DNA from 2 places in the Bacillus cereus group sp. BfR-BA-01316 genome. Region 2 is predicted to be linked to the other one. Evidence: riboswitches for the same ligand, from Rfam matches in the RefSeq annotation. Region 2 holds a riboswitch; the other holds the start of a gene.

Region 1 (3,916 bases), on a different contig from region 2:
GGGAAACACTATGGTATTGATATAGCTGCGCCTATTGGAACGCCTGTTGCAGCTATTCAAAATGGTAAGGTGACAAAGTCTTATTTTTCAAGTAGTTATGGAAATGTTGTGTTTATTAAACATGGAGAATATGAGGCTGTTTATGCGCATTTAAATAAGAGATATGTAGTTCAAGGGGATAACATTTCAAAAGGAGAGCTAATTGGAGAGGTAGGGAATACAGGAGAATCGCGAGGAGCGCATTTACATCTAGAAGTGCATCAAGGGAGATGGACGATGGAGAAAAGGAATGCGATGAATCCGTTGCTTGTTTTAAATGAACAAAAAAATCAAGTTGTGTCATCATCACTATATATTGTACAAAAAGGTGATACTTTAGTTGGTATTGCTCGAAAATTTAGTATGACAGTTGAGGAAATTAAAGTGAGGAATGGATTGCGACAAGAGCAAATCTATCCGAACCAACAACTATACGTCAAGTAAAGGCAACGTCCCAAAAGCATAACTTTTGAATAGATTTATTTTCTTCTTATTTAAGATTGCGATAGTAAATGAAATTATATCGACGCAAATTGAAATATATCGAACATAGCTCTTATTATATCGACATTTCGACAAGAAATATCGACTTAACAACAAAATACGACAATAAGAGCAACCTATTCCTAACGAAAAACCGTCCCAAAAGATCTTTTGGGACGGTTTCTTTTACCAAAAAATAAAGACACATATAAATCCAGAAATAGCTAAGTAGCTATATAAGTAAAAGACTTTTGTTCTTGTTTTTTCTTTTGTCCGAAATAGTACGATAGTTGGTTCGATTAGACCAATTGTAAGACAAAGTAAACCAAGAAGCATAAAGCCAATTGAAAGAGAATACAGGGCGATTTGTGGTGCTTGAAATGGAATCATCCATTTTAATAAAAATGCAATAAGTGCAGTGTAACAAATGCTACCGATGTATTTATTCAATGGTGTATCAGAACGGAAACCAGGAAGTTTCTTGGAAAACGGACGGGAAACAACTTCCGTTTGTAAAGATGTATGTTCTTCAATTATTTTTTGAGCTTCTTTTCCTTTTTGGAAAAGGGATAAAATCCAGTTTCGCTCACCTTGGAAAATAAATTGAGAAGTTGTTAAATAGTGATCAACTTTTACCTTATTCCAACTCTTCCATGGATGACGTTCACACAATTTTAATTTACTTTCTGTTTTTTTATCATACTGATAAATACTTATGCCATCTTGGTCAAAAGTAGCGTAGTATGTCTCTCTTGAGAATGTGCCTAGATCAATTGGACAGTAGAAAAGTAATTCTTTTTTCAAATAAAAGTATTCTTTTCTTAAGTTTTTTTTCATTGCTTCTCGAATAGAGTGTCTTTTATCTTTCTTCATGACATTTCCTCCATAACTCAGAAAATGTTCTTATCTTAACAATTCAACATCTTATCACTTTTGACGACATATGACTAGGGGATTCATAAGAGAAATACCGAATTATAAAGTGAAACTTTAATCAGTGGGGGTTTTTTTCCACCCCCCACTAATTATTAGCCCTCACCAATCGGGCTTTTACGGGCAGTTGATCTCCCGCCTAACTTCCTCGCATTTGCCGAATTTCGAGGTGGGAGTCTTACTGCCCGTTAATGCGGGATAAAAAATATGGGTTGTATTGTAAAATATAGTGATCGTTTCTCTGATTATATAAAATTAATAACTTATTTTTAGTAAGTTACACTTTTTTTGTTCACAATACAATCATGTTGTTGTATAATGAAGTGGAAAATAGAATATCGGTCTATCTTCGGGGCAGGGTGAAAATCCCGACCGGCGGTGATGAACAGTTAATAATGTCGTTCTAAGCCCGCGAGCCGTTAAGGCAGGATTTGGTGTGATTCCAAAGCCGACAGTATAGTCTGGATGGGAGAAGATGGAGGTTCAAGCGTTCAAAAAAGATAAGTATTTGAACGTCTGTTTGATGTGCCTTAAAATTCTCCCTTTGTGTAAATCACAAAGGGTTTTTTCGTTCTATGAAAAAATAGGCATAGCAGAACCTTTCCACTTTCCATGAGAAGATCGATGGAAAAGGAGAGAGAAAGATGAAACAAAAAAACAGTGTAGTGCAGATGGTGAGTGTAGCGATGCTAAGTAGTATTGCATATTTACTAATGATGTTGGATTTTCCATTCCCAGGGCTTCCGCCATTTTTAAAAATTGATTTTAGTGATGTGCCAGCTTTAATTGCAGCGATAATTTTTAGTCCAATTGCAGGTGTAATTGTAGAAGCGATAAAAAATATTTTGCATTACGGAATTCAAGGAAGTTTAACGGGAGTACCAGTAGGAGAAGTAGCAAATTTTATAGCAGGATGTTTATTTATTGGTCCAGCAGCATTCTTATTCCGAAAGTATCGCACAGTAAAAAGTTTAACAACAGGATTAATGCTAGGAACAATTACTATGACAGTTATTATGAGTGTGTTAAATTACTTTATTATTTTACCAGCGTACACTTGGTTTTTAAATTCACCAGCTATGTCTAGTGATATTATGCGACAAACTATTGTAACGGCGATATTACCGTTTAATGTAATTAAAGGAATTGTTGTAACAATTGTATTTGTAGCATTATTTTCACGCTTGAAAGTATGGGTATTTGCAAAAATGAAAAATGCTTAAAAATGTTAAACCATTGGCAGCGTAACTGCTAATGGTTTTTTTGTTAGTGAGAATGAAAAAGAGAGCAAAAAATCCCCCTCATACTTATGAGGGGGATTTTTTGAAGTTAATAAAAGACTATTCGAATTTTAAAGAGTCGCCATCAAATGATTCGTCAGCAACTTTAATTGAGTCAGTTGGACAACCTTCGAATGCATCCATCATATCTTCAATTAATACATCTGGAATTTCAACGATACCTTGGTTATCGTCTAATGTTACAAATGCAATACCTTCATCATCATAGTCATAAATGTCTGGTGCAGCAGCACCACAAGCACCGCATGCAATACAAGTATCTTTGTCAACGATTGTATATTTTGCCATATTTTTTCCCTCCTGATAATATGTATGTGAAAAGTTCGCCAAAAAATTATAACCTTATTGTAAAACGGTTTTTAAAACTTTTCAACATAAAATTATAATGATAATGCTTATCAATTAGAGTGTCAACTTATTTTTGAAGTATTTCATAAGATTTTCAAAATACTTAAATGTTATTTCGTTTGATACAATAGAATATATACAAGCATGTAGTGTGAACATGATAAGTTAAATGAATAGCGGTTAATGTGCAATCGTATTGAAAAAGGAATGAAGTTAGACTGAGAGGTGGAAGCGGTAATGCAGCTACAATATACTTTATTATATTGTTTAAAACAATTGAATGGTGAAAGAACCGTTTCTTCGATTTATTATTTATTAAAAGGAAAGAGATCATCGCAAACATTACAAGATGGGAATATGTTTCAAATTTCTTTTTTGTTTGGGATTTATAAATCATTAAATAGAGCTGATTATGATCAAGAAGTTGCAAAGTTGTTACAAACGGATTTAGTTCAAGGTATACATGATAATACATATGTGTTAACGACTGCTGGTAACATGCAATTAAACAAATGGGAAGGTGACTTTGCCTTTCCGACGTATTTAAATGGTTTACACTATGGTGAAATAGGTGAAACGTTTTGGAAGAGATTATCATTGATCGTTCAAACCATTTCGAATTTACAACAGGCGAATACGAAATTTATTCCAATTCAACAGGATACAGAAATAATGATGTGGGTGAAACGTTTTCTCACTGGAATACCATATATGAGAAGTGAATTGGCTAAAAGATTATGGAAAGAAATGCATACACTTTTACAAAAAAATAATCCAGTAGAGGCGACAATCGTAACATATCGGTTAACTGG
Region 2 (3,916 bases):
AATATATAAGTTCGTCATCATGAAGTTACGTTTTTGATAAAAACGAAGTGCGTTCATATTATCATTCGTCGTAATGAGCCACACTTTTTTACATTCGTTCTCTTTTGCCACTTGCAACACACAATCCACCAGTTTTGTACCAATCCCCTTCCCTTCCTCAAAACTATTTAACGATACAATTTCACACATGTTTTCTATCACTTTATATGTCAGAATTCCCACTATTCTGTTATTTCTAAGTGCAACAAAACCGGGTAATTCTTCTAATTGATGTACTCTGCCTCGAGAGACCATCATTGAGCTTCCCCAGTTTTCACACATAAAATCCTGAATTGCTTCTTTCATTTCTGGTGTAATTTTTTGTATATGAACCATATACGATTTCTCCCCTTTTCACATCATTGTGATACAATGTTAGTGTATCACATGTAGAGGTATTTGGAGGATGAGGTAAAGTATGAAACGTTTTTTTACAGCATTGTTTACTATACTAGGTGCACTAACTGCGATTGGGATTTTCTTTACAAATAAAGTTATGTACTTGAAGAAAAAAACAGAGGAAGAAGTTTTAGAACGCGAAACGAAAAAGCATTTTCATTTGGACGATTTTAAGGCTATTCAAAAAGAAGAGGTTCACATCCCTTCTCAATTCGGATACGAACTTCACGGATATTACATGCCAGCTGGTCATTCCAATAAATTTATGATTTTTTGCCACGGTGTGACCGTAAATAAAATGAATTCCGTTAAATATGCAAACTTATTTTTAAATAGAGGATATAACGTATTTATTTATGATCATCGCCGCCATGGTAAAACCGGTGGTAAAACAACAAGCTATGGCTATTATGAAAAACATGATTTAAAGTCAGTAGTTGACTGGCTAAAAGATCGTTTCGGAACGAATATTACACTCGGAATTCATGGTGAATCTATGGGTGCTGCAACTCTTCTTCAATATGCAGGACTTGTAGAAGATGGTGCTGATTTTTATATTGCTGATTGTCCTTTCTCTGATTTTTATGGACAGTTACAACATCGTTTGAAAGTTGAGTTTCATTTACCAAAATGGCCTTTATTACCTTTAGCAAATGCCTTTTTAAAAGTTCGTGATGGCTATACAATTCGTGAAGTTTCACCAATTGATTGTATAAAAAATATTAACAATCCTGTTCTCTTTATTCATAGTAAAGATGATGACTATATTTTATCTGATATGACGAAATCACTTTATGAAGCGAAAGAAAATAATAAACAGCTTTATATTGCAGAACATGGTGCACACGCTTGCTCTTATAATGAAAATAAAGAAGAGTACGAAGATGCCATCGATCAATTTTTAAACACATATGTAAAAGAAACAAAAAACAGGCTTGCATAAGCCTGTTTTTTTACTGCGCTAAAACGTCTGTAACTTGTTCCATATTTTCAGAAATCCACTTTACTGCCTCATCTAGCGTTGGGAATTCCGTCGTTTGAAAAGTCACCTCATCTTGAAGTAACCAAACATCTTTCGGTTCTTGTCCTACACCTGCGATTGACCAATGAAGTAAACTATATGGATGATTATCATTCAAAAATGATGCCCATGTGCGCTCATTTGCAATATTTTGTAGTGTTCGTAATTTTTTATCCATCTTTCGTCACCTTACTCTAGTCAGTTATAAAAACTATTATAACACTCTCTTCTCTCTCAAACAAAGTGCTCTTTTTATATTGTCAAGTACTCTCCCTAATTATATGATGAGATTAAGCGTTTAGAAAGGAGGGATAACGTTGGCAAAAGTACAAATTAAAGTAAATGATAATGGCTCTTTTCGCGTTACAGGGGACGTGGAATTAGTCGATTCACAAGGGAATGTATTCCCAGCAAAACCGGCATTTTCTTTATGTCGTTGTGGTCTATCAAAAAATATGCCTTATTGCGATGCTTCGCATAAGGGAAAATTCGAATCTGTTGTTAGAGCACCAGAGGCAGAGTAATTTTGGACGTAACATGCACATTTTTTTGTGCATGTTTTTTCTTTTGATCAACTCCTGTATAGCCCTTTCCCTTACAACATTTCTATTACGTTTATCTCCCTTCAGACCTACATCTATTTTCAAACAATTCTTCACATTCGAATGTTTTTTACTATGCTTTTTTCTTTTTTGTGCTATAATGTGAGCAAACAACATCCTTCGGGGTCGGGTGAAATTCCCAACCGGCGGTGATGAAGCGTAAGCTTCTAAGTCCGTGACCCGTTTTCAACTCGAAAACGGTGGATCTAGTGAAACTCTAGGGCCGACAGTATAGTCTGGATGGGAGAAGGATATGTTTTCTAGTAATTATATATAGCGAATACACTTTTATTTCAGTATGCATATTTTTAAAGGTTCATTTTGAATCTTTATATATGTTTTATTTTGTATACTTATGTTTCTATACTGAAATAAAAAGATACGACTAGCGTTTGAAAAATTCGATATTTTGCTAGGTTTTTTCCTTATGCCAAAATATCAGTCATCGTTAGGTTTCTTTCCTATACTTTCGTATTCGAACTATATTTCTAGAAATCACGTCTCCCAAACCCCAAGGATATAAAATCCTTGGGGTTTTTTGATTTTTTCAGGAGAGGTGAAGAGAATGACAGATCAAGAATATATGAGGATTGCCTTGCAGTTAGCACAAGGTACCTCCGGACAGACAAGTCCAAATCCTATGGTTGGTGCTGTTGTTGTAAAAGATGGAAACATCATAGGAATAGGAGCTCACTTGCGTGCTGGTGAAGAACATGCTGAAGTTCATGCACTTCATATGGCTGGTGAAAAAGCAAAAGGTGCTACCGTTTATGTAACACTTGAACCGTGTAGCCATTTTGGAAAAACACCACCTTGCTGTGAATTACTCATTGAAAAAGGAGTCCAGCGGGTTGTAATTGCTACCCTTGATTGCAATCCACTCGTTTCTGGTAATGGAACAAGGAGATTGGAAAAAGCTGGGATAAAGGTAACTACTGGTGTTCTTGAAGCGGAAGCAACTTTATTAAATCGATACTTTTTTCACTATATGAAAACGAAACGGCCATTTGTAACAATAAAAACAGCAATGAGCTTAGATGGAAAAACAGCGACTGTAACGGGGGAAAGTAAGTGGATTACAGGAGAAAAAGCACGTGCAGACGTTCATCAGTATCGTCATACTCATGATGTGATTCTTGTCGGTGTGAATACTGTTATAACTGATAATCCACATTTAACGACAAGAATTCCAAACGGAGGTAAACATCCTATACGCGTTATTTTAGATACCCACTTAAGAACGCCGCCATCTTCTCATGTCATAACAGATGGCTTAGCTCCGACATGGATTATTGTCGGTAAGGATGTAAATAAAGAGAAAATAGCTTCTTATGAATCTGAAAATATAACTATATTCCAAATGAAAACGAAGCAAATTGAAATACAAGATGTCCTATCCCTACTCGGTGAGAAACAAATCCTTTCTCTATTTGTTGAAGGTGGTCAAGCGGTACATGCAAGCTTCTTAAAAACAAATAGTTTTAATGAAATCGTGACCTATATAAGCCCGAAATTAATTGGTGGAAAAGATGCACCCACTTTATTTGGCGGAGCTGGTTTTTCAAAGTTGCAAGATGCACTTTCCTTAACAATTCAAGAGATGAAGCAAATTGGTAATGATATAAAAATTGTTGCAACCTTAAAAAGCGAGGTGACGGAATGTTTACAGGAATTGTAGAAGAGTTAGGAACGATATCAAGCATGACTCAAAGCGGGGAAGCAATGAAGCTAACTATTAACGCAAATCAAATTTTATCAGATGTTAAGTTAGGTGATAGTATCGCGGTTAACGGGACTTGCTTAACCGTAACTAATTTTACGACTACTTCATTCACTGTCGATGCAATGCCTGAAA

Evidence for each region. Region 2 has a riboswitch for FMN ahead of ribD (bifunctional diaminohydroxyphosphoribosylaminopyrimidine deaminase/5-amino-6-(5-phosphoribosylamino)uracil reductase RibD). Riboswitches for the same ligand answer to the same signal wherever they lie in the genome.
Region 1: it holds a riboswitch for FMN, as region 2 does, so the genes downstream of both, MR071_RS17010 (ECF transporter S component) here and ribD (bifunctional diaminohydroxyphosphoribosylaminopyrimidine deaminase/5-amino-6-(5-phosphoribosylamino)uracil reductase RibD) in region 2, are expected to answer to the same signal.

The regions. Positions count from the first base shown of each region.
Region 1 covers NZ_JAKUGX010000023.1:22,628-26,543, forward strand. Annotated here, with positions in the region: gene MR071_RS17000 (peptidoglycan DD-metalloendopeptidase family protein) at 1-483, shown strand, start outside; gene MR071_RS17005 (hypothetical protein) at 709-1,395, opposite strand; FMN riboswitch at 1,797-1,936, shown strand; gene MR071_RS17010 (ECF transporter S component) at 2,100-2,678, shown strand; gene MR071_RS17015 (ferredoxin) at 2,796-3,044, opposite strand; gene MR071_RS17020 (YpbB family protein) at 3,342-3,916, shown strand, end outside.
Region 2 covers NZ_JAKUGX010000025.1:59,137-63,052, forward strand. Annotated here, with positions in the region: gene MR071_RS18095 (GNAT family N-acetyltransferase) at 1-375, opposite strand, end outside; gene MR071_RS18100 (alpha/beta hydrolase) at 458-1,381, shown strand; gene MR071_RS18105 (DUF2552 family protein) at 1,392-1,637, opposite strand; gene MR071_RS18110 (CDGSH iron-sulfur domain-containing protein) at 1,777-1,983, shown strand; FMN riboswitch at 2,174-2,317, shown strand; gene ribD (bifunctional diaminohydroxyphosphoribosylaminopyrimidine deaminase/5-amino-6-(5-phosphoribosylamino)uracil reductase RibD) at 2,627-3,739, shown strand; gene ribE (riboflavin synthase) at 3,721-3,916, shown strand, end outside.